DNA from 2 places in the Anaerobutyricum hallii genome. Region 2 is predicted to be linked to the other one. Evidence: riboswitches for the same ligand, from Rfam matches in the RefSeq annotation. Region 2 holds a riboswitch; the other holds the start of a gene.
What was found. A riboswitch is a leader RNA that binds a small molecule or an ion and turns the genes downstream of it on or off. The one in region 2 is predicted to bind FMN.

Region 1 (4,028 bases), 2.7 Mb from region 2:
TCAACATGTCCCGGTGTATCTAAAAGGTTCACTTTTTTATTTCCTAGTGAAAAAACAGCCTGTTTTGAAAAAATCGTAATTCCTCTGTCTCTCTCTAATGCATACGTATCAAGAAAAGCATCTTTGTGATCCACTCGTCCAAGCTTACGTACCGTTCCTGATAAATACAACATACTTTCCGATAATGTTGTCTTTCCGGCATCTACATGCGCCAGTATTCCCATTACAATATTCTCCACCTTTTTCACCTCATTTCAAAAATCCAATGCACTGGCTGTTACACCACATAAGAAAAGCGACATGACTTCTATCTTCAAAGCCCTGCCGCTCTTATATTCCTTATCACCTGACCTCTGGTCAGTCATCTAAACGGAGATGGAGGGATTTGAACCCTCGCGCCGGTTATAGCCGACCTACCGCATTTCGAGTGCGGACCCTTCAGCCACTTGGGTACATCTCCAAAGCACAGTGACAATTATATCATATGGGAGACGAAAATGCAAACTCCTGTAATAGGAAAATGTGAAGATAATCGCGGCGTAGAAAATGCGTCACCGCATTTTTACTTGCTCCGACATCACATTTTCCTATTACAGGAGTTTGCATTTTCTGGCTTCTATAAATTGATGGTGTGGGTTTAGGTCAGGGAGTTTCTGCTATAGCTACCTCCTTCAACGGTCGTCTGTTTCCAAGCAGACTATCTCAGCTCCTTGAGGATTTCGAAAGCTTCCTTCATGGTATTTTTCACGAGGTGTGTTTTTTTCTCATATTGTTTACGGTAAAATTCTACATTTTCCCTGGAAGGTTCAAATACATTTTTCAGGTGAATATTCCCTGATAAAGCTTCGGTGATATTGTCTACATCTCCTACTGCATAGGCACCAAACATACAGTTTGTCATAACGGCACCGGCCGCATTCTCTAATGTGACTGTACGACTGTCTAACATATCTGCTTTCATCTGGTTCCACATATTATCACGACTTCCGCCTTCTGTGATCGTGATGCGGCTTAAGTCAATTCCCGCAGAACGATACAGATCTGTGATTTCCATGTAATCATAACCAATCGCTTCTAAAACAGCATGCCATAAGGTCGCCTGATCTGTATCCATTGTCATGTTTAAGAAGCATCCTACCGCATCCGGAATATCATTGATTCCACCTGTCAGATATGGAAGGAAAAGTACACCATCTGAACCTGCCGGAACTTTTCTGGCATCTTCTTCTAATACTCGATAATAATTATCGTCTTCTGCCTTTTTACAGATATTATCCTTGAACCAGCGTAATGCAAGACCGCCGGTACGGATATAGCCCCAGTAAAAATACGTATCTGGAAGAGAACCGCTGTTAAATACAAGACCGGCTCCTTTCTTGCTTAATTCCGGTATAATTCCCTTTGTGGATACACAGAACATCGAACAGGTTCCCGCAACATCAACGGCCTGTCCCGGCTTCATATTTCCACTTCCGATCATGGACTGCATAGTATCTCCTGCACCTCCACAAATAGGAATTCCTGCCGGAAGTCCTGTTTCCTGTGCAATTTCTTCTGTTAAATGTCCGATGATATCCCATGGCTTTACGATTCGTGGCATCATTTCTTCCGGAATACCAAGAAGATCAAGCTGTTCTTTCGACCAGCATTTCTCTTCTACTTTATATCCAAGTCCCCATCCAGACATTGTTCCCCAGTCAATAAACATATCTTTTGCAGAAAGACCTGCAAGATGTGCCAGTACATAAGGGGCATCATGAATAAACTTCGCGCCGTTTTCTTTAAATCCTTCTATATTCTTTAAAAACCAGCGGGCAAACATGGCAGGGAACATACAGTTTGCTTCCGGATTACCTGTTTCTTTTCCAAAAATGTCTAAATCCCAGCTATTTACGAGATCTACATCATCCTTTGTACGTGAATCAAGATAATTAATATATGGTGTGATCGCATTACCGTCTTTATCTACACCGCAGATACCACAGATAATACCATCTCCCATAATCGACTTAATCTTTGTCACATCCAGTCCTTTTTCCTTCATCAAAGAAGCACATTCCTTCATTCCTTTAATCGTGAGTGCCAGATACTCATCCACGTCCATACTTACCCATCCCGGCTCCGGATAAGTTAATGTTGTTGGTGCGGAAGAGGATACGATACAATTCATATTCTCATCATATACCGCTACTTTTACACTCTGCGTTCCTGCATCAAATCCAAGATAATACTGACTCATTTTTCAATTCCTCCATTCTTTTACTATGCACTCTCGGAATCTTTTTGTCCTTGATTTTACAAAAAGCTCTGAAAATACATTACGAAAAACACAATACATTCTCTCCAAATAATAAAGTTTGAACAGGGAAGGAAACTTTAGCTTTTTTAACCCATAAAAAATACCCCGATAGAAATATTATCGGGGTTAAGCTACACTTTTAAACGAACTGATATAATATTATGCGTCAGAGTCCACATCATGTAATTCTATCCTTTACTGATTCTATCCTTTACCTGATGCTTCATTCAATACAATAAAAATACTATAAAAACCGCTCTCTTCTCATTCTTCTCTCATCCAGACTGTACTGTCGGCTTCGGACTCTCACCGAATCATGCCAATGGCTCGCGGGCTTATGTTACCAGATTCGTTCGCTCATAAACAGATGCTTCATCTGAAACAAATACCGCCGGTAGGGAATTACACCCATCCCCGAAGATTCTGTATTTATTTACTCGTTTATTATAACGCATTATGAATATGGATTCAAGATAAAAATAATGGAAAAATTTTATATTTCTATTCAAGATATATCGTAGATGTGGGAGTCATCTTACATCCGATATATCCTACACATATTCAATATGTAAATAAAACATTTGATGTCAGAACTTTTCCTTTCTATACTTAAGCCATACGAAAGGAAAGCCAGGTGTTATTATGCAAACTGTTTTACCAAGAGAGGAAGAAGTTGAAGCTATTTTTTCCCAGATTCTTGCTTCTCCGGATTCCTGCAAAAAATTAATGGATGTTTTTTATGATGCAATGGATGATAATCATTTATTAGAATCGGATGATCCGAAACATTTTTCCAAAGTACTCTTTTATGCCTATCAAAACGGTGATGTCACCGCTCTTTTATTAAAACTTTGCGGAAAAAGTATGTTTGATCTTTTAAGAGATGCGTACCTGATTCCTAAAAAATTTCATGGAAAAGCCGGAATGAATCCTGTTCTTTTAACAAATCCTGACGGAGAGCTTTTGCCTACAGCAAAGAAAATCGTTTCCAGTAGAGAGTATAGTAAATTTAAAGAAATTTATAAGAATCATGAATGTGCGCCTCGTTCTAAACTTTATCTTGCCGATGGATATGATATCGTTCGTTCCTATGTTGGCGGCAGCGAGATGAATATTACGGAGAAAAAAGAAAATAAACGACGTGGTATTATGATTCTCTATGCACTTCCTGATACGAAAAAGTTAGGTTTAACTGAAGCACAGGCTTACGCTGTTGTATGGAATACCTTCCATAATATCCAAAAAGAAGCTCCCCATGCAATCGTTTATTACGGACAGGAAACCGGATTAAAGAAAGAACAGACTTTTGATGAAATCGGTATTCTTCTTCCTATTCGTGAATTTGAAAAGAAAATGTTACACCATTTGAGTGAGGTAGACGGACTTGTTTTAACCTGTCGTGAAAAAATGATTAAAAAAGCCGGGGTAAAAAGTCTTGAACTGTAACGAAATCTATAAAGAACTGTAAAGGGAAGTGTTAAAATGAGTCAGTCAACAATACGAAAAAATCACATGGATGTTCTCTGGCATGAATATACTGACAATAATGGAGAAAATATTCCGGTCACACAGGCAAGTCTTACAGAAAAGGCTTCTATTATCGGCAGAGTAGGTATCATGCTCTTATCCTGTGGAACCGGTGCATGGCGTGTACGAAGTTCTATGAATACGCTTGCTGAGACGATGGGTGTCACCTGTACAGCGGATATTGGGCTAATGTCAATTGAGT
Region 2 (4,028 bases):
TCCTCATCCGGTATACTTCCATACTGAAGAAGCTTCTCAACATATTTACCTACCATGTCATTCTCAAGATTTACGGTGTCTCCCGGCTTCTTGTCAAGAAGGGTCGTATTCTGTCCCGTATGTGGAATAACAGAAACTGCAAAGCTCTTATTATCAACCTTTGCTACGGTAAGACTTACTCCATCGATCGTGATAGAGCCTTTACTTATAATATATTTTAATATTGCTGCAGAAGTATCTATCGTGATCCATACAGCATTATCATCCTTCTTCATGGAAGAAATCGTTCCTGTTCCATCAACATGTCCTGCTACGATATGTCCGCCAAATCTTCCGTTTGCCGCCATCGCTCTCTCAAGGTTGACCTTGCTTCCGCTCTTTAACTCACCAAGATTCGTTCGTCTTAATGTCTCATGCATCACATCTACAGAATAATTATTCTTTCCAATAGATACTGCTGTAAGACAGACACCGTTAAGCGCTACACTGTCACCCAGATGCAGATCTCCTAAAACAGTACTTGCTTTAATTGTAATGACCGCGGAATTCGCACCTTTTTTAATGCTCTGGATTTCTCCTACTTCCTCAATAATTCCTGTAAACATACAATCTGCCTTTCTACGCTTCTATATAATTTGACTTCTTTGATACCAGATCACTACATGCTTTGCACTTTCGCAATCTTCAAAAGCATTCATAATCCGCTCATTTTTCTTTGAAAACTGCCGATTACTGCAATTCCTGTGCTTTTTCGTATTCCAGTAAAATATCCTGCCCGAATTCCTGCATTCCTATTCTATTAAACTTCCATGCATCGGCTGCCCGGGTAAGTCCCTGTCCTTCTACCGGAGTCTTTGCCTGTGCCCCTCCAAAAATCTTAGGAGCAATATAACAATATATTCTGTCCACGATTCCTGCCTGCAATGCACTCTCGTTAAGCTGACCGCCGCCTTCTAAAAGGATACCGTCAATCTTACGTGCCCCAAGCTCCTTCATCAGAACCGGCAAGGAAATCACTTCTTTTTGTTCTTCTGTTATATCCGCTGTCGTTACTCCCGGAATCCGTAACACTTCTACACCCTTTTCCTGAAGCTGTGCTGCCTTCTCTTCATCGGCATCCGGCAGACACGCTACAATAAGTGGCTGCTGTCCGGCAGTCCGTACAAGCTGGGAGTCCATCGGAATCCGCAAATGACTGTCAGCAATAATACGAATCGGGTCTCTTCCGCCTTCTATACGGCAGTTGAGCATCGGGTCATCCGCAAGAACTGTTCCGATTCCTGCCATAATACCTTTATAATGATTACGAAGCGTCTGAACATGTGCCCTTGATTCCTCGCCGGTTACCCACTTAGAATCCCCGGTATAACAGGCAATCTTGCCATCCATCGTCATCGCATACTTCATCGCAACATATGGTATTCCAGTACGGATATAGTGGAAAAACACATGATTCATCGCATCACATTCTTCTTTAAGAAAATGTGGAATCACCTCGATTCCTTTCTCGCGAAGCATCTGGAATCCCTTACCGGATACTAAAGGATTCGGATCGTCTGAACCAACAACTACTCTCGCAATCTTCTCCTCAATAATCGCTTCCGTACAAGGAGGGGTCTTCCCGTAATGGCAACATGGCTCTAATGTTACATAGATTGTACTGCCTTCTAGACTGTTTCCTCTCTTCTTCGCATTCGCTATCGCATTACGCTCTGCATGAAGCTGTCCATAACATTCGTGATAGCCCTCACCGATAATCTCACCGTCTCTTACAATAACAGCTCCAACCAGTGGATTCGGGTTCACATGGCCACTTCCCTTCTTCGCCAGTTCTATGGCTCTTCTCATATACTTCTCTTCCGGCATGTCTCAAACCTCCTGCAAGTAAAATCAGATAAAAAATCAGATAAAGAAAGAAGCCTGTAAAATAAAAATACCCTGAAATCTACATCGATAAATTTCAGGGCTATAATTATCTTAATCATTCATAATACTTACATAGTCTCTTTCTTCTTCTCACATCCGGACTGTACCGTCGGCTCCGGAATCACACCGGATCATGCTGTCGCTCGCGGGCTTACGCTTCTTTCTAATATCAAAACACAAATCAAAAACGCTTACCGCCGGTCGGGAATTACACCCTGCCCTGAAGAATATTTATTTCCATGGGTATTATAGCGCATTATGCTATATTATTCAACTATTTTTTATACATTTTTCACAAAACATTTTACCTAAAACTCTTTTGCATAATCTGTATCAGGAATTCAAGTCAAGCCGCCGTCACTCACCACCTAAAAGAGGTGGGGGTCTTCTCGACTGAGATAAATCACTTTCCACCAATCTGTTCTTCATAAACACTGATAAGATTTACGTTATATTTTTCTACTTCATTCAGACAGGAAGTATCAAAATCATTCGCCGCAATCTGTGGAACATACCACTGCTGCCGTTTAAAATACTCCTGTAACTCCTGATCGTTAAACATTCTTCCATGACGGGCAAAGATTTCATTCCTTGTAATCTTCAATCCATATGAATCAAGAATCGATAAATCCTGTAATGTGTACTTCGTTACCGTTGTATAGGATAAATGATCTGCCTTCTCGTAGCGGTTTGAACTCTTCTCATTCCCCTGAATAAGATATACCTTTGCATCTGCCTCACTGACTTCTGTATCTGAATCTGCAGCCGCATTCGTATTCTTATCTGAGTCAGTGGCAGAATCAAGAAACTCTTCTATGTTTAAACTCTCTTCTGTACTCTTCTCTTCCTGCGAATCTTCCTGTTGTTCTATATCCTGCTTCTGTTTCTTCATATATTCTGTATCAGCAGCAGCAACCAGCTTTGCCTCTTCATTCTTCTTAACCATCTTAAACCCAATAATTACAATTCCTACAACAGAAAAAGTGATGATTGCCGTAAAAATCATCAATCCTATCGTTTTATATCTCTGTTCATCACTTCTCATTCATCTAGCCTCCTTTTGGGGCACTACCCATGTCCTATCTGGATTGCTTTACCAACATTATAAATGAATTTCCATTTGTATACAACCCCAAACGTCAATAGTTAAAAGTAATTTAATATCTTACAAAATTTAATACAATTTTTCTCTCAGTTTATGCTTGATATTAAAAGAAATCTAGTATAGAATAAGGAATACAGAACATAAAGTTCAATTTATCTAATCTAAAGGAGGATACTATAATGGCATATGTAATTTCTGATGATTGTATTAGTTGTGGAACTTGTGAAGGTGAATGCCCAGCAGGCGCTATCAGCGAAGGTGATGGAAAGTACGTTATCGATGCAGATACATGCATGGATTGCGGTTCTTGTGCAGGCGTTTGCCCAGCAGGTGCTATCAGCCAGGAATAATTCGTTACGATTAACGAAGTGTAAAGAAGACATCGTGAATGCGGTGTCTTTTTTATTTATTTTAATTCAAGAAAGGGGCTGTCGCACCAAAAACAGCCCTACCCTATGGCAGGGATTCATGCATTGCATGGAATCGCTGCCATATTTTTACGAACAAGCGTGGGACCTATGGCATAATCGCAGACGACTTGCGTTTTGATACTCAACTTTCGAACGTTTATGGAAACGCCATTCGCGCTAAACTCGCTACCGCTCAGACAACGCGCTCGGTGGCAGGTTCGTTCTCAAGTTTCGTGACACAAAACCTGCAAAGCATCTGCTCTTTATACCATAGGCATCCACGCTTTTTCATAGATCTTCGGAATCCGATCCCATTGCAATACATGAATCCCCGCCATTCGCCATGCCCGATGCCAAAAGCTGTTTTTGTTTCCACTGTCTGTGGCAAAGCAAAAGAAAAAAGCCGAACTTTTTTGCAAAGAACGGCTCTGGGTGTATAATTATGTTATGAAAACTACAAAAATTATACAGAAAGATTATAGCCTATCTTCGATGAATTATCAATTAAAACTTCCCTTTGAACTGGAAGTTTTGATCCCGGACGATGACCCGGTCCGCCTGTTAAGTGTGTTTGTGGAGGAGCTGGA

Region 1: another riboswitch for FMN. It lies ahead of EHLA_RS02770 (FGGY-family carbohydrate kinase); the one in region 2 lies ahead of ribD (bifunctional diaminohydroxyphosphoribosylaminopyrimidine deaminase/5-amino-6-(5-phosphoribosylamino)uracil reductase RibD).

Annotation. Positions count from the first base shown of each region.
Region 1 is NZ_LT907978.1:623,739-627,766, reverse strand. Features, by position in the region: gene EHLA_RS02780 (translation factor GTPase family protein) at 1-224, opposite strand, end outside; tRNA gene EHLA_RS02775 (tRNA-Ser) at 371-460, opposite strand; gene EHLA_RS02770 (FGGY-family carbohydrate kinase) at 698-2,239, opposite strand; FMN riboswitch at 2,563-2,725, opposite strand; gene EHLA_RS02765 (DUF4866 domain-containing protein) at 2,942-3,745, shown strand; gene EHLA_RS02760 (threonine/serine ThrE exporter family protein) at 3,782-4,028, shown strand, end outside.
Region 2 is NZ_LT907978.1:3,359,152-3,363,179, forward strand. Features, by position in the region: gene ribE (riboflavin synthase) at 1-605, opposite strand, end outside; gene ribD (bifunctional diaminohydroxyphosphoribosylaminopyrimidine deaminase/5-amino-6-(5-phosphoribosylamino)uracil reductase RibD) at 730-1,866, opposite strand; FMN riboswitch at 2,007-2,158, opposite strand; gene EHLA_RS15205 (YARHG domain-containing protein) at 2,330-2,971, opposite strand; gene EHLA_RS15210 (DUF362 domain-containing protein) at 3,211-3,381, shown strand; gene EHLA_RS15215 (IS1182 family transposase) at 3,889-4,028, shown strand, end outside.